One region of the Chryseobacterium sp. Marseille-Q8038 genome, then DNA from elsewhere that is predicted to be linked to it. Evidence: riboswitches for the same ligand, from Rfam matches in the RefSeq annotation. Region 1 holds a riboswitch; the other holds the start of a gene.
What was found. Region 1 has a riboswitch for cobalamin ahead of ACWPWS_RS14860 (acyl-CoA thioesterase). Riboswitches for the same ligand answer to the same signal wherever they lie in the genome.

Region 1 (8,004 bases):
GGTATAACCGGTTCCTGAATTATTTTTTCTGGTAGATGTTTTTTCAGAAAAATAAGCCTCTTCCTGTTCTTCGATTTTTTCAGGGCTTCCGATCTGTGCGATTACCTTTTCTACATCGGTATCGTTGATCACTTCACGTTTTCCTAAAGAATCTTTGAAAATCTCCACCATTCTTATTTCTATGTCATGCATTACCTCATCTGCTTCTGAAGCTTCAAGTGAGCTTCTCAGTGCATTCAGGTAATCGCTGAGCTTTATATATGCGTGTTCTTCTATGGTAAAAGAAAAACCTGCGAGTCCTATTGAGAGTGTCTTGTTCATAGCTTTGTTTTTTAATTTTGTTGGGTGATTTGGTTTACTGAGGCTGTCAGCTCATTCCATGTATTTTGAAGTTCATCCAGGAAAAGTTTTCCTTTTTCTGTGATCTGATAATATTTTCTGGGTGGTCCTCCTGTAGATTCTTCCCATCTGTAAGAGAGAAACTCTCCGTTTTTAAGTCTTGTAAGAAGAGGGTAGAGGGTTCCTTCCACTACATCCAGTTTTCCTTTTTTCAGTTCGTCAATAAGATCGGAAACATACATTTCGCGGTTATTGATGAGACTTAGAATACAGAATTCCAGAATTCCTTTTCGCATTTGCGCTTTGGTATTTTCGGTATTCATCTTTGATAAGTTTTGTTAATTAGTTATATAATTTTCGAAGTTCGGAACCTAGCTAGTTGTACCTATTTCGATTTTACATTACAAAGATATGTAAATAAAATGGTATTATGCAATACAAAGTAGTGGAATTTTTAAAATAAATTATTTAATGTATTGAAAATCAATACAATAATTTTTATAGTCAATTTTGAGTAAAACGGATTTTACAAGAAAATGTCTGAAAATATTTAAATTTTTAAATAGAATTTTGAAAATTGGAGAGAAAAAATGATCTTTTATCACTTATCACTTATCACTTATCACTCATTACTCATATCATAGCCCCGATAGCAGCGGTTACCCCACAGCAACCAGGGCGTCGTAGAGAAGCGAGGAGTATGAGCGGATAGCGGGAAACAGCTTCTTACTAATAAATATTCTTTTATTAGAGAAACATATATAGAGAATGAGATTTTGAGATCGGTATTAGGATTCGTATTTTTGTTAGGAAAAAAACACCTAAATCATTTACTATTACCATGAATTTATTCAATAAGTATAAGCATTTACCGGCTTTTGTTTTACTAGGACCTGCCTGTTTTGGACAGTATCAGTTTGAAGTTAAAAATGCATCGAAGAGTTATGATGCCATCATCCAGGTGGAGAATTGCTATGATGGACAATGCAGCGGAAAAGGAACTGTAGAATTGTACGATCATAAAAATACAAAGGTGCAGACTTTTATATCTGATCATCTGGTGCTGAATCTGAATCAGGGCGAAAAGCTAATACCGGGAAAAATGCTTCCGTTAAAGAATGAACAAAGCCCTGTGATCATTGATGATTTTAATTTTGATGGAACAGAGGATATAGCAGTAAGGAATGGTAATATGGGAAATTACAGTTCTGCCTCTTATGATGTATACGTATTCAACAGTACAAGAATGGCTTTTGTGAAGAGCAAGGAGCTTACGGAGCTTGCTTCCAATTCCTTTGATATTTTCGAAGTTGATGCTAAACGTAAACGCCTTATTACTTTTGGGAAATCAGGATGCTGTGATCTTTTTACGACAGAATATGCTGTAATTCCGAATAAGGGACTTGATAAAGTCTTTGAAAAAGAAGAAGATATGACCGTTGAAGGACGCGTGAAAGTAACCACTAAAGAAAAGCTTAATAATAAATGGATTACCAAAATAAAGGTATATCCTTCAGATCAATATAACAGAAATAAGAAGTAAGATGAAAATTCAGAAAGAGATAGATTTTATCCTGGCTGTAGATGCGCTTAAAAATGTACAGCGAAGAAATTATAATGCAGACGATTCCCGAAGAGAGAATACGGCGGAACATTCCTGGCAGATTATTATTCTGGCTCAGATCCTTTATCCGTATGCTAAAAACCGTGCGGATATTGATCTATTGAGAGTGATAAGAATGCTTTCCATTCATGATCTGGTGGAGATAGAAGCCGGAGATACTTTTATTTTTGACGAAAAAGCAATGGTAGGTAAGTTTGAACGAGAGAAAGCATCTGCTCAAAAGATCTTTGGAATTCTGGATGAACCTTTGCGTTCAGAATTCTTTAATCTATGGCTTGAATTTGAAGATGAGAAAACACCGGATGCTATTTTTGCCTGTGGAATCGACAGAATCATGCCGTTTATTTTAAATTCCCATACCACAGGAAAAAGCTGGACGGAAGCCGGAGTTACCGAAAAACAAATCCGAAATATGCTTGAAAATGCCATTAGCAGAGCATCGGATGAAATGGGAGAGGCTTTTGAACTTTTACTGAACAGAAGTCTGGAAACAGAAAAAGTGTTGAAATAACCTTAATGAAAATGAAAAGAATCGGGCGGCCAGAGGCCGCCCGATTCTTTATTTATAGTATCTGGATTGGTTTCTTGAATTCGTCAATCGCTACAAAAGTAAAATCACCTACGATGGCTTTCTCTCTTTCATACGAATACATCTGCTCTGTGTAAATTTCAACGTTCACTTTCATACTGGTTTTTCCCACGTATGAAACTTTCCCAATCAGTTCAACAATCGTTCCGGCAGGAATCGGTTTTTTGAAATCTATTTTGTCGCTGCTTACCGTTACCACTCTTTTTCTGGCAAAACGGGTAGCGGTAATAAAAGCTACTTCGTCCATCAGCTGCATAGCCGTACCACCAAAAAGGGTATCATAATGATTGGTTGTGTTTGGGAAAACCGCTTTAAAGATTCTGGTTTCGGAGGCTTCAATTCTTTCTTCTGTAGTCATATTTCATTATTAATTAAAGCGAAATGAAATAATATCAAACAACAGAATAATAACAGGAAATTCGGAAATTCCTGAAACAATTCATCAGATCAATACAACTTCAGATCGCGAAAGTTACTTGTTTAAGAAAAAGGCAGGTCTCCTGACTTGTAACATCTTTTATCTCCTTCCCATGCCTCGCACAGTGGATCTTTGATAAAGATTTCAGTTACTTACAGTTGCGCGACAGTCCGTGATTTTCACACGGTTCCCTTTTAATCTGCAGTGATGCAGAACCAATTTCTATGATGAATAAGCGTAAAACTTTTTCGGGTGCAAAAATAATGAATTTATTCCGGATTATGATAAATAATCTGGCTGATTACTCTTCCTTTTTTGATTGTCCAAAGAGTTGTGTATCTGTTTTCTCCTGAACCATTGATCATATAAAGGAAAATATTATCGTTGTCAAGGGAAGTTACTCCAATGTTCTCAAAATCCATGGTAGGCTGGAACATATTTTTGATGGCTTCTCTTACAAAAACAGAACCTCTTCCGGGCTGTTGTACTCTGATGGATTTGATTTCAGTCATTCCTTCAGGAAGATCATTTCCTATTCCCCATGGTTTTACTTTATCAATGGTAAGAATTTTTCCTTCAGCATCTTTTTCCTTTTTACGGTATCCTGCATTGGAAGGATAGACATCAATCACTACTTTGCTTCTTTGGGCGGTAGGGATTTTAGGATCGGAATTGTCTGTGAAAATAATTGATCTTCCGTTTTTAGATTTAGAAGGAGTATACGCGGGAAGCTGATCTACATAGGCAATACGCCCTTTATTCACCATTCCTTCTTTATCAAGAGTTTCATAACGTACAAAAGGCTTGTCATCATCCTGTTTTTCCGGATATTTGATCCAGATCCATTCTGTTTCTCCCGGAGCCGGTTTTACATAAACAAAAACATCTCCTTTACGCATACGGATCTTGTCTACAATTTTTCGGTAGTCGTCTTTATGTACACGTACGTTGGCATATCCTTCTTCAGCTTTTACAACTCCAAAAGGAACTTTTGTCTGCCCTTTTACAAAAGCTATAGATAAAATACTGAATGCGGATAAATAGAATGCTTTATTTATAAAAGTCATCATGAAATTTTTTTTGATCCCCAAATATATAAATTAAATACTTTTCGGGAGATAATTATACCGCTGCAGTTCTTTAAAATCTTGTATTTGTTTTAGATGGCCGTCAGAAAGCAGATATAGGTGGTCTGAAATATCCAGAACATCCTGGTAATTGTGATCAGAAATAATAAAACCTTTATACTTTGACTGCTGACGAATGATTTTCTTTAATTCTTCACAAACTTTTGGAGAAAGGCTATGGAATGGTTCGTCCAGTAAAACAAAATCTGTTTCAGAGTAAGTGATCATCAGGGATTCAATAATTCTCTGTTCGCCTTTAGAAATATTTTTAATTTTTTCATGAAGAAAGGGTTGTATGAATTCCAGGGCAAACAGTAAATTGGTGTTTTCTTTATTACAGAAGAAAGGAATCAGGTTTTTAACGGTTTCATATTTAGGTAAAAAAAGGTCTTGAGGCAAATATGAGATTCTGTTTTTTCTGTCTGATATACTTTTCAAAACCTTGTTGCCACATTTTATAAACTGGGTATCACCGCTGATAACCCCGAAAATAATTTTTAATAAAGTTGATTTTCCACTTCCATTTCTGCCCAGCAGCCCTGTAATCTGTCCGGTTTCGCATTCTATATAAACATCCTGCAAAATTTTCCTTTCATTGAAGGACTTTGTCACACTATCAACATGCAGTTTGCTCATAAAAACAATGTTATAATTTTTACAATAATCCCCGATAATATCGTTCCTACCCAAAGAAAAATCCTCGAAAACCCTACATTGGCATAAAAGTAATATTCGTTTTTAAACCTTAATTCATAAATGAAATAGTGAAGAACAGGAAGGATTAAAAGGAAATTCAGTCCAAAATTTTTAATACTGAATGATGATAAAAAAGAAATCAATAAAGAAAATCCCAAAGTTGGAAACATTATTTTTTTATAAAAAATCCAGAGAATAGAAAAACTTTTGTTCATGGTAAAAATAAAAATGGAATATCTATGAGAGTGTATTTTTTACAGCATTAATTTCAAAAGTATTAAAAAAAGCACAATAATATCGAGTTTGTGTGGGAGATATTCCAAAAAATCTCTTATTTTTCAAGGGAATTTTAAAACTAATAAACATGACAAAAAAACTACTGTATGTATTCTCTTTTATTTTGGGAGTTTCCAGCTTTCAGGCAAACAACAAAGTAGAAGAAGAATCCCAACCCTTATTTTACTGTGATACCAATGCTCCCACTGGCGTGCAGGTGTCTACAACTCTTACCTCAGGAACTGTTACCTGGACTGCTGATCCCAATACTCCGAATAATTTTATCAGATATAGAATCCCTGGATCCACTATCTGGATGGTGGCTACTCCTGTAGCTGGGCAAAATTCTTATACTATTACTAATCTGCAGCCTTGTACAACTTATGAAGTGCAGGTGGTAAAAGTGTGTACCGTACAGGGAACATGGTCTACTCCTGTATTTTTTACAACAACGCTTAATTATTGTGCTAGTGCATCTACAGATACCAGCCTGATGCATATTTCCAATGTGACCGTAAATTCTGCAGGAATTACCACTCCAATGGTCAGTAATTCCGGGCCTTCCAATTATACAGATTACAGAAGTGATGTAAGCCGTAAGGTCAAGTTTTTTATAGGAAGTACAGGAAATACACTTTCAGTGACCAATACGTGGACGGGAACTCCGGGTACAGCCACTGTAACGGCATGGATTGATCTTAATGCCAACGGAATTTTTGAATCCAGCGAAAGAGTTATGGTGGCGAATAATATCACTCAGGCTGCTCCGGCAGTATCTGTTTTCACAATTCCAAGTTTGGCAGCAGTGACATTGTGTGGGGTAACCATGAGGATTGTTTCCAGTCAAACAATGCCAGCAGATGGCTGTAGTACATTTACCTATGGAGAAGTTGAAGATTATGGAGTAGATTTACTCAATCTCACCCTTGGAGTTGAAGAATCAGGGAAATCTGCAAAACCTGAAATTTATCCTAACCCTGCATCCGATGTTTTAAATATCTCAGGAATTTCAGACGTAACGGATTATGAAATTTATAATGCTGTGGGACAGAAAACGGGAGAAGGAAAAGTTTCTGACCATAAAGTAAACCTTAGTAATTTGTCCAAAGGAATTTATTTTATCCAGCTGAAAGATAAAGACAATACAATCCGATTAAAATTCATTAAGAAATAAAGATCAAAAAAGAGAGCACCTTCTAGTGCTCTCTCTTACTATTTGCATTCCATTAATTTCAGATGAATTAAATTCTCTCAAGTTCATCCGCATTAATTGTTGTTTTGAAAGTTCCGTAATTGACAATCACTTTATTGCGTGAAATTTTTTCAATGGTTCCTACGCTGGTGCTTCCCGTAATACGAACACGCTGCCCGATTTTCATCCACACTGCACGGTCGGTTTTACGCTGTTCTTCCAGTCTTTCATTGGTTTCTGCAATTTTTTCAATAACGTCTTCTTTTTTCAGCTGTTGGGTAATTTTTCTCTTAACCACCTGCAGACGTTTTGATTCATCTTTGTCATTCCCAAGTTTTCTGAATTTCTCCTGTTCAAGAAGTTTTACAAAATCTTTTACAACATCTTTTCTGGATTTTCCCTTAGTATAGCTGTCAATGAATGTTTCAATCTTATTCCCGAACTGAAGCTTACGGTGTTCCTCCTCATACAGCTTCTGGAAATTGAAAAGCTTTTGCTGAAGCTGATCATTCAGTTTCTGAAGGTTGTCACGTTTATCTTCTACAGATTCTTTTCTTTCTGCAAGATCAGATTTCAGTTTTTCAACCTCAAACTTTTCCTGCTGCAGTTTTACAATCGTTTTATCAAGATTAACAATATCATGCTCTACCTTTTTCTTGGCAGAATGGATAATGAATCTTGGAATCTTATTCTTTTCTGCAACTTCAAACGTAAATGAACTTCCTGCCTGTCCTACTTCCAGTTTATACATAGGTTCCAGTGTTTCTTCATTGAAGAGCATGGCTGCATTCTGGGCATTGGGAAGCTGTTCTATTACCAGTTTAATATTGGTGTAGTGAGTGGTAATGATGGCAAAACTCTTTTTGTCATAGAAAAACTCCATGAAACTTTCTGCCAGCGCACCTCCAAGCTCAGGATCAGAACCCGTACCGAATTCATCAATCAATAAAAGAGTATTGGCATCAGCCTCACGGATGATTCCGGACATTTTCTTCAATCTTGATGAGTAGGTTGATAAATGGTTTTCAATGGACTGGTTGTCTCCAATATCCGTCATGATTTTTTCAAAGAAAAACATCTCAGACTTCGGGTGAACCGGAACCAGAATACCACTCTGAATCATCAGCTGTAATAGTCCTACCGTTTTCAGGGTAATTGATTTTCCTCCGGCATTCGGACCGGAAATACAGATAATCCTGTTGTGGTCTGTTAAGGTAAGGCTCTGGGGATGAATTATTTTGTTCTCTACTTTATTTCTCAGCCATAACAGAGGATGATAAGCCTCTCTTAATCTCAGCGTTTTATGATGGTTGATTTTCGGAAGAACTCCGTTGATCAATTCACCAAACTTTGCTTTGGCTCTTATAAGGTCAAGGTCAAAAATATAAATCTGATATCTCCACAGCTGAGGTTGAAATTCTGCCAGTTCTGCAGTCAGTTTACGGAGAACTTTGTCAATTTCTTTTTTCTCTTCTTCTTCATTTTCACGGAGTTTGAAATAGTGCTTCACAACACTATCCGGCTGAATGTAAGTAATGGAACCTGTCTTGGAAATTCCTAACGTTCTTCCGGCAACCCTTTTTTTGAATCCTGATTTTACTGCCAGAACCCTTTGGTCATCAATAATTGTTTCCCGAATATCATCCAAAAAGTCACTCTGTCCATACGTGGTAAGGGCACGGTTGAAATTTTCCTGAATCGCTTTTTTAGCAAGCTGAATTTCAGTTCTTATGCCTTTCAAAG
Region 2 (8,004 bases), on a different contig from region 1:
AACTACTATGCCTACTAATCAAGTAATACATTTGACAAAGCAATAAATTCAGAGTAAATTATTAGTAGCTCCTAATAAAAATCAAATGATTGGCTCTACCGTAATATCAGAATGGTAAAGCCAATCATTTTCATTTTACGGTGATACAAACGATTGGTTTTTCAATATATACATTGCTGAATAATCAATCATTTACATTATTCTATATCTTGAATATCATCATCAACCATCATGCTAAGGCTGAAACATATTATTAAAACAATGAAAAATAATTCAACAAAGAAAAAGTAAGTTTTAATACGTAAATACGAAATGTAACTAAACAGAAAACCCCTGAAAAGAGCCGTCATTACAACGAAACTCATTTCAAGGGTTTTCATTTGATTTCAGGCGCATCACTATCTTCGATGCCGCCGTTTTCCGTTAAAAAAATCTAATTATTGAATATTGACTACATACATCGTTCCTTTGTCTACTTTCCCTGTTTTAGGAAGAATCTTAGCTTTCGGATTTCCGTTTCCATCATCCACTACTCCAAAATCATCATCATTGAAAACAGCCAGTTTATTATTTCCCAAATAAACGATCCCTTCAAACTTATCATGCTCATACCCCAGTTTTGCAACAAGATCAACAGCCAATGTTTTGGTCACAGCTTTTATTCCGGCAGTGGTAATTTCATCCCATGAGCATTGTTCCAAAGCTTTTCCATTCACTTTCATACCGTCCACAGCAGTAATATCTGTTCCGTTTACATCCGTTGCATTGCTCAGATTAATTCTGTATACTTTTTTAATTCCTCCCTGGGATCCAAAATTTCCGTCTCTTTCGATCACTAAAAATTCGTTGTTACTTAACGCTGTAATATCACATACCGAATCCGAAGCACCTCCATCCTGTTTATATAAAAACTGCTTGGTCTGCCCTGTAATAATATCGAACGTGACAATTCTCGTTAAAGTAGTATTGGTTGCCAATGCTTTGCTTGGTACCAGCATCATCGACTGTATAGTTCCTACCAGCGTTCTTCCGTCCGGAGTAATACACAATCCTTCCATCCCTCTGTTGGCCCTTCTTTTGGCTAAAACGGCAGGTAATTTTCTTGTTCCGGTATTTACACCTATCGGGCTTATTCTTTCCATTTCTACTCCCTCTGCACTGTAATGCACAATATGCGGTCCGTATTCATCGGAAACCCAGAATGTACCGTCGGCTGCTGCTACAATACTTTCACTGTCAAGACCGTACTGATCAGTACCTAAAACATTTCCGGAAGCATCATAAGCAATTTCTCCTGTACTTCCCATTCCTACAGGATTTGGAAGACCTGTAATAGGTTGTCCTGATGGATTTTTAAGCTTAATATATTTGATAACCTCTACATTCCCGTCAGCATTAATTTTAAAATGCATAATCGTTGGCGTAAAGTTAGGTGCTAAGAACTTTTTTCCATTCTGGAAGTCGGTATTTGGACCTCTGTCTGTAATGACATAAAATTCACCTTTTCTTGTAGGGTGAGCTGCAGCTCCGGAACCAAATCCGCCGTTGATAACATCCACTCCGTTAATCGTAGCCAGTTTTGTAAATGGAAACTCCTGAGGAAGTTTGGAATAATTAATATCCTGATTCATTATTGTTGTGTCATCATCACTTTTACATGAGGCCAATACTGCCAGTACTCCAACAGACCATAGTAATTTTTTCATATGCTATTTTATGGCTGCGAATGTATAAACTGATTGTAAACTGATCTTGAATATAATGATAATTGTATTTTAACATTAGAATCTAAAAATGAATTGAATATAAACAGAAAAATTCAGGATTTAAAAATAAAACAACAACAATACAAGCAAATCAATAAACAATATGAAAATCAATTTTTTAAGGATATCTGAAAAAAAATAATTCACAAAACAGACTCATCAATTTATATGATATATTTGCAGCGTTTTAAGGCTGAACAATGTTCATTAATAGGGAATCAGGTGAGAATACTATTCAAATCCTGAGCTGTACCCGCAACTGTAAACTGTTTAAACTTATAGCATAATAATCCACTGGAGGGAAATCCGGGAAGGAAGCTGTAAGATGTGAGCCAGGAGACCTGCCTTAGAATACTGACTTCAGAGAAGAATTGTTTCTCCCCCTGAAGATAAGTTTCGGGAATAAAACTTTAAATTAATGATATCATGAGGAAAATTTATCTTTTTTTCTTACTGCTTTGTATGCAGCTCTTGTCGGCCCAATTTACAGAAAACGACATTAAATTTTGGGTAGGAACCGGTTCTAAAAAGGCCTATTTCATTGCAGATTTTAATGACAGCAGTACTCCCAATTCTTATGCATGGGGATACCGTTTTGATGGCAATGATTTATTGATGGAAGATCTTATCAATGCAATTGTGGCAGCAGAACCCCAAATGAACGTTGATATTCCCACAGGATATCTTTCTATTCTGAATTATAATCATCATACATCCACCATTGATGACAGCTGGATAACATGGTCCGGGTCCGGTGCATCCGGCATGACATGGAACAACGGTGTAGGCTATACTCCTTTAGTGGACGGAAAATGGTATGGAGTTTCATATGGCCTTGATCATTATGACATCCCTCCTTCTCCTCCTGTTCCGGCTTATAGTTCTTCATGGTTTACTCCCTCTCAGGTTACTCATTGGGTGGGAACCGGAAATAATAAAAGCCTCATAGTTATTGATTTTGGGACAGATAATGCCAATGGAAACGCCAATTCTTTTGTGTTTGGAATTAAATATAACGGAAGTATAACTGCAGAGCAGGCTCTACAGCTGGTTCAGACTCAGATTTCCTATTTTAATTTTACATCAGCGAACAATCAGATTTCTAACTTATCATTAAATTCATTTACCGGGAATACTTCCGGATCGGGCAGCTGGAAATTGTATAAAGGAAAAGATTTATCAAGCTGGCAAATGAAAGCAAATCTTTCTCAGGTTCAGCTGAGCAATAACGATTGGTTTGGATTAAGCTTCGGACAAAGAAGACCATTTACTCCAACTGAAGCACAACTGACATTGGGTACTTCATCAGTTACAAAGAAAAAATTCGGCATTTATCCAAATCCGGCAAGTGATTTTATTCAGATTGAAACTGATGAGAAACTGAAAGAAGTGAATGTTTATTCTGCTACAGGACAAAAGGTAATAACTTCTCAGGAGTTGAAGATTCCTATCCGATCTTTATCCTCAGGAGTTTATTTTGTTGAGATTAAAACCAATAGTGGTTCTGTGATACATAAGATTGTAAAAAAATAAAGAAAAGTGCCTAATTGTTGTTTTTTAATGAATGCGTGTAGAAAACCACCCCGTCAAAAATTCTTTGAATTTTCGCCACCCCTCCAAAGGATGGGAATTTTTACGTCTTTAATTGAAATCTGGTCTGGATTGTAACTATTTCTGAAGTATTTCTTCATGAATAATTGCGGCTGGATTCCTACGGAATGACACAATTGGAATGATGGTTTATCCATACAGTTTGTCATTCCGTAGTAATCTAAACAGTCAAAATTCATAATTAATCCTACAAAAAAAACCGCACCAGATAGGTGCGGTTTCTTATGATTTTACAATCAATTATTTTTTCTCAGTAGATCTTTGAAGAACCTCATCTACCATTCCGTAGCCTTTAGCTTCTTCAGAAGTCATCCAGTAATCTCTGTCAGAAGATTTCTCTACCCACTCGTAAGTTTGTCCTGAATGGTGACCGATAATTTCATAAAGCTCCTGTTTCAATTTCAACATCTCTCTTAAGTTGATCTCCATATCAGAAGCAACTCCCTGAGCACCTCCTGACGGCTGGTGGATCATTACTCTTGAGTGCTTAAGCGCAGAACGCTTTCCTTTTTCTCCGGCAACCAATAATACAGCTCCCATTGAAGCAGCCATCCCTGTACAGATTGTTGCTACATCCGGCTTAATAATCTGCATGGTGTCATAAATACCTAAACCTGCATAAACACTTCCACCAGGAGAGTTGATGTAGATTTGAATATCTTTTGAAGGATCTGCACTTTCTAAGAATAAAAGCTGTGCTGTAACGATGTTTGCTACCTGATCATCAATCCCTGTTCCCAGGAAGATAATTCTGTCCATCATCAAACGGGAGAAAACGTCCATTTGAGCAACGTTTAATCTTCTTTCTTCCATGATGTACGGAGTAAGATTCGTTGGGCCATACATTCCCATATACTGATCGGTAACCAAACCGTTGTTTCCTAAATGTTTTACAGAGAAATCTCTGAATTCTTTTTTAATGTCCATATTTCTATTATGTATTATTTTTTAACTATTCTCGAAGTTTAAATTACAATATTTATTCCTAAAATTTTATAGGACTTTTTGTCACAGAATATCAAAAAATCTGACTTAAAAACTATCTTCTTCTATCTCCATAGATTCCTTTGATAGGCGAATATTCGATGATATTACTCAATCGCATTGAAGCTTGTTTCAATAAGGTGATTTTCTTGATAAGTTCATAGTACTTTACTTCATCAGTATCCCTGTACACATCCAACTCCTTATCTGTTTCGGTGATTAAATAATCAATATATCTGTATTTATGCAATAGAACATCTCCCTTGATCTGATCTGCCACTTTATCCCCGTAATTAGGAGGATAAATATTTCTGGAAGCCCAGTTTTCAAGCTCATCCAACGGAATTAAAGCATCTACAACCTTCGTGGTAATCTCTTCATCCATAAAAGATACAAAAAAGTTTCCACTTCTCAGCTCATCTTTTTGAATGCCTTCTCTCACCTGAGTGATAATGATTTCATTGCCTTTAACCAAAAATGCATACTGCTCTTCTTCAAAATGATGAAGTATTTCTTCAATTACTGTAATCTGATATTCTTCACCTTGTTCATTTCTACGTTTCAGAATAATATCCCCAAATGCCAGCATGTGTTCTACAAGCTTATTTTCCATGAACAATACATCATACAGAAAGGGATCTTCTTTTTCCTGATTCAAAGGAACCATCTCCATCTTTGGAGCGGCTGCTTTCTCCTTCTGCTGTTGCTGTACATGATGCGTCTGATTCTGTGTAATCTGCTTCTGAACATCCAGTTCATTGAAAAGACTCTGCTCGGAAAGTCCGAACTTGTTGGAAACCTCTTTAAGGTATACCTCTCTTTTCAGGGCATTCTGTACAAAAGAAACAGATTTTACAATATCTCTGATGGCTTCAGCCTTTTTGATAGGATCATTTCCGATATCCTTTAAAAGAATTTCCGCTTTAAAATCGATGAAATCCATCGCTTCATTTTCGATATACTTTTCAACGTATTCCTGCGGATGTTTTCTGGCAAAAGAATCCGGGTCATCTCCATCAGGAAAAAGTAACACACGGATATTCATACCTTCAGTCAAAAGCATATCAATACTTCGGAAACTGGCTTTGATACCGGCATTATCACCATCAAAAAGAATCGTTACGTTTTCTGTAAGCCTCTTAATCAGTTTGATCTGCTCTGTTGTCAAAGACGTTCCGGAACTTGCCACCACATTTTCAATTCCGGACATGTGAAGTGAAATCACATCCATATATCCTTCTACCAAAAGACAGCCATTCTTTCTTGAAATGGCCTGTTTACTCTGGTTTAATCCATAAAGAACATTAGATTTATGATAGATCTCCGTTTCCGGCGAATTGAGGTATTTTGCAGTTTTAACATTATTCTTAAGAATCCTCGCTCCAAAACCTAAAACCCTTCCTGAAAAACTATGTATCGGAAAAATAACCCTTTCCCTGAAACGGTCTACCCCTGCAGGTGTATTTTCAGGAAAAATAGAAAGTCCGGATTTTTCAAGAATTTCTTTGGTATATCCTTTTTCCAGTGCATACGCTGTAAAAGCATTCTTTTTCTCCGGAGAATATCCCAGCTGGAATTTTTTGATAATATCGTCCTTAAGCTCTCTTTCTTTAAAATAAGAAAGACCTATACTTCTCCCTTCATGATCATCCCAAAGAATCTCCTGAAAATAAGTATTGGCTACTTCATGAATCTTATACAACAGATCTTTTTCGGTCTGTGCATGTTTTGCTTCTTCAGAAATTTCACGCTGATCTTCCTCAATTTCAATTCCGTACTTTTTGGCAGCGTGGCGAAGTGCTTCAGGATAGGTAAAGTTCTCAATTTCCATAAGGAAAGAGATGGCCGTTCCTCCTTTTCCTGTTGAGAAATCTTTCCAGATCTGCTTGCTTGGTGACACCACAAAACTTGGAGACTTTTCTTCATGAAACGGACTGAGCCCTTTAAAGTTAGACCCTGCTCTTTTCAACTGCACGTATTCACCCACAATCTCTTCAACGCGGATTGTGGAGAATATCTTATCAATGGTCTGTTTGGAAATCATGCTGTAAAATTAAGTATTTTATGGAGAAGTTGGAAGGGTTCTGGTAAGAGAGCCGGAGGGTTTGAGAGTTTGGGAGTCGTGTTGTGTTTGGTTTGAGAGTGTACGAGATAAGAATTTCAACATTCGATTTGCCGAGTTTTGGGGCTTGAGAGTACGTATTGAGCTTCCAGCCTCCAGCTTCCGGCTTCCAGCTTATAATTTCTAATTTCTAGCTTCTAACCTCTCATTAAAGACTCATAAATCATTATTTTTGCAAAATAAATTTGGTAATATATGCAATTCACTATAGATAAAATCGAAGACTGGCAGGAAGTTGTTGACAGCATCATTCCTCAATTAAAACATAATATTCTTTTATTAAAGGGAAATCTGGGAGCAGGAAAAACCACTTTCACTCAATTCCTGCTTAAAAGTATGGGCAGCAAGGATGAAGTGAACTCTCCTACTTACTCTATTGTGAATGAATACAATACGGAAAAAGGAAAAGTATACCATTTTGATCTTTACCGCTTGAAAAACATTGAAGAAGTGTATGATATCGGAATTGAAGAATACCTGGACAATTCTTTTTTATGCATCATCGAATGGCCGGAAGTCTATGAAGAGGAGCTTTACGGCCTTAACTACCACGCAATGAGTATTGTGAATACGGGTGAAAAAAGAGAAATTTCATTCGATTAAATATTATGTATCTTTGTTCATTAATTGAGTGTAAAAAACAATCTGTAAGACATAATTTAATTTAAGGATGAGTACAAATATTTTTACTCCTTTCACAGAAGAAGAATTAATGCCGAAAGAGGAAAAATTGGAGGTTATAAAAAAGGGAAAACAGTTCAGTATTGGTATTCCTAAAGAGACCTGTCTCAACGAAAGGAGAACCTGCATCACTCCTGACGCCGTACAGGTGTTGGTAGAGCACGGCCATGAGATCATTATAGAAGCCGGGGCCGGAGAAGGTTCATTTTTTACAGATTTACAGTATTCCGAATCTGGGGCGAAGATCACCAATGATCCTAAAGAAGCTTTCGGACAGGATCTTATCCTGAAGGTGAATCCACCTACAGAAGATGAGATTGAGTACATGAAACCGAATACTTATCTGGTTTCTGCACTTCAGATCAATCTCCGAGACAAGGATTATTTCTTAAAACTTGCAGAGAAAAAAATAAATGCCATCGCTTTTGAATTTATCGTTGATGAATATAAGCAGCTGGCTTTAGTAAGGTTAGTAGGGGAAATTGCAGGAACTGTTTCCATTTTATATGCTTCGGAATTATTGGCCTTATCAAACGGGTTAATGCTTGGAGGAATTACAGGAGTAAGACCTGCTGAAGTAGTAATCCTGGGAGCTGGTATTGTAGGGGAATTTGCTACAAAAGCAGCCATTGGTTTAGGAGCCAGCGTAAAGGTTTTTGACAACTCTTTATCCAAACTGAGAAGGCTTCATACAATTGTTGACAGCCGTGTTCCTACTTCCATTATAGATCCTAAAGAGCTCAGCAAAAGCTTGAGACGTGCTGATGTAGTGATTGGAGCGTTACCAAGATTAAATATGACTCCTATCGTTACCGAAGATATGGTCATGAAAATGAAAAA

Region 2: another riboswitch for cobalamin. It lies ahead of ACWPWS_RS10575 (T9SS type A sorting domain-containing protein); the one in region 1 lies ahead of ACWPWS_RS14860 (acyl-CoA thioesterase).

Annotation. Positions count from the first base shown of each region.
Region 1 covers NZ_CBCOPN010000002.1:200,333-208,336, reverse strand. Annotated here, with positions in the region: gene ACWPWS_RS14880 (PspC domain-containing protein) at 1-321, opposite strand, end outside; gene ACWPWS_RS14875 (PadR family transcriptional regulator) at 333-662, opposite strand; gene ACWPWS_RS14870 (XAC2610-related protein) at 1,181-1,882, shown strand; gene ACWPWS_RS14865 (HD domain-containing protein) at 1,884-2,474, shown strand; gene ACWPWS_RS14860 (acyl-CoA thioesterase) at 2,527-2,910, opposite strand; cobalamin riboswitch at 3,026-3,205, opposite strand; gene ACWPWS_RS14855 (hypothetical protein) at 3,240-4,040, opposite strand; gene ACWPWS_RS14850 (ATP-binding cassette domain-containing protein) at 4,071-4,733, opposite strand; gene ACWPWS_RS14845 (GEVED domain-containing protein) at 5,158-6,243, shown strand; gene ACWPWS_RS14840 (endonuclease MutS2) at 6,311-8,004, opposite strand, start outside.
Region 2 covers NZ_CBCOPN010000001.1:2,285,489-2,293,492, forward strand. Annotated here, with positions in the region: gene ACWPWS_RS10565 (DUF6705 family protein) at 1-46, shown strand, start outside; gene ACWPWS_RS10570 (esterase-like activity of phytase family protein) at 438-1,706, opposite strand; cobalamin riboswitch at 1,940-2,129, shown strand; gene ACWPWS_RS10575 (T9SS type A sorting domain-containing protein) at 2,193-3,299, shown strand; gene clpP (ATP-dependent Clp endopeptidase proteolytic subunit ClpP) at 3,618-4,304, opposite strand; gene dnaG (DNA primase) at 4,417-6,405, opposite strand; gene tsaE (tRNA (adenosine(37)-N6)-threonylcarbamoyltransferase complex ATPase subunit type 1 TsaE) at 6,679-7,086, shown strand; gene ACWPWS_RS10595 (alanine dehydrogenase) at 7,154-8,004, shown strand, end outside.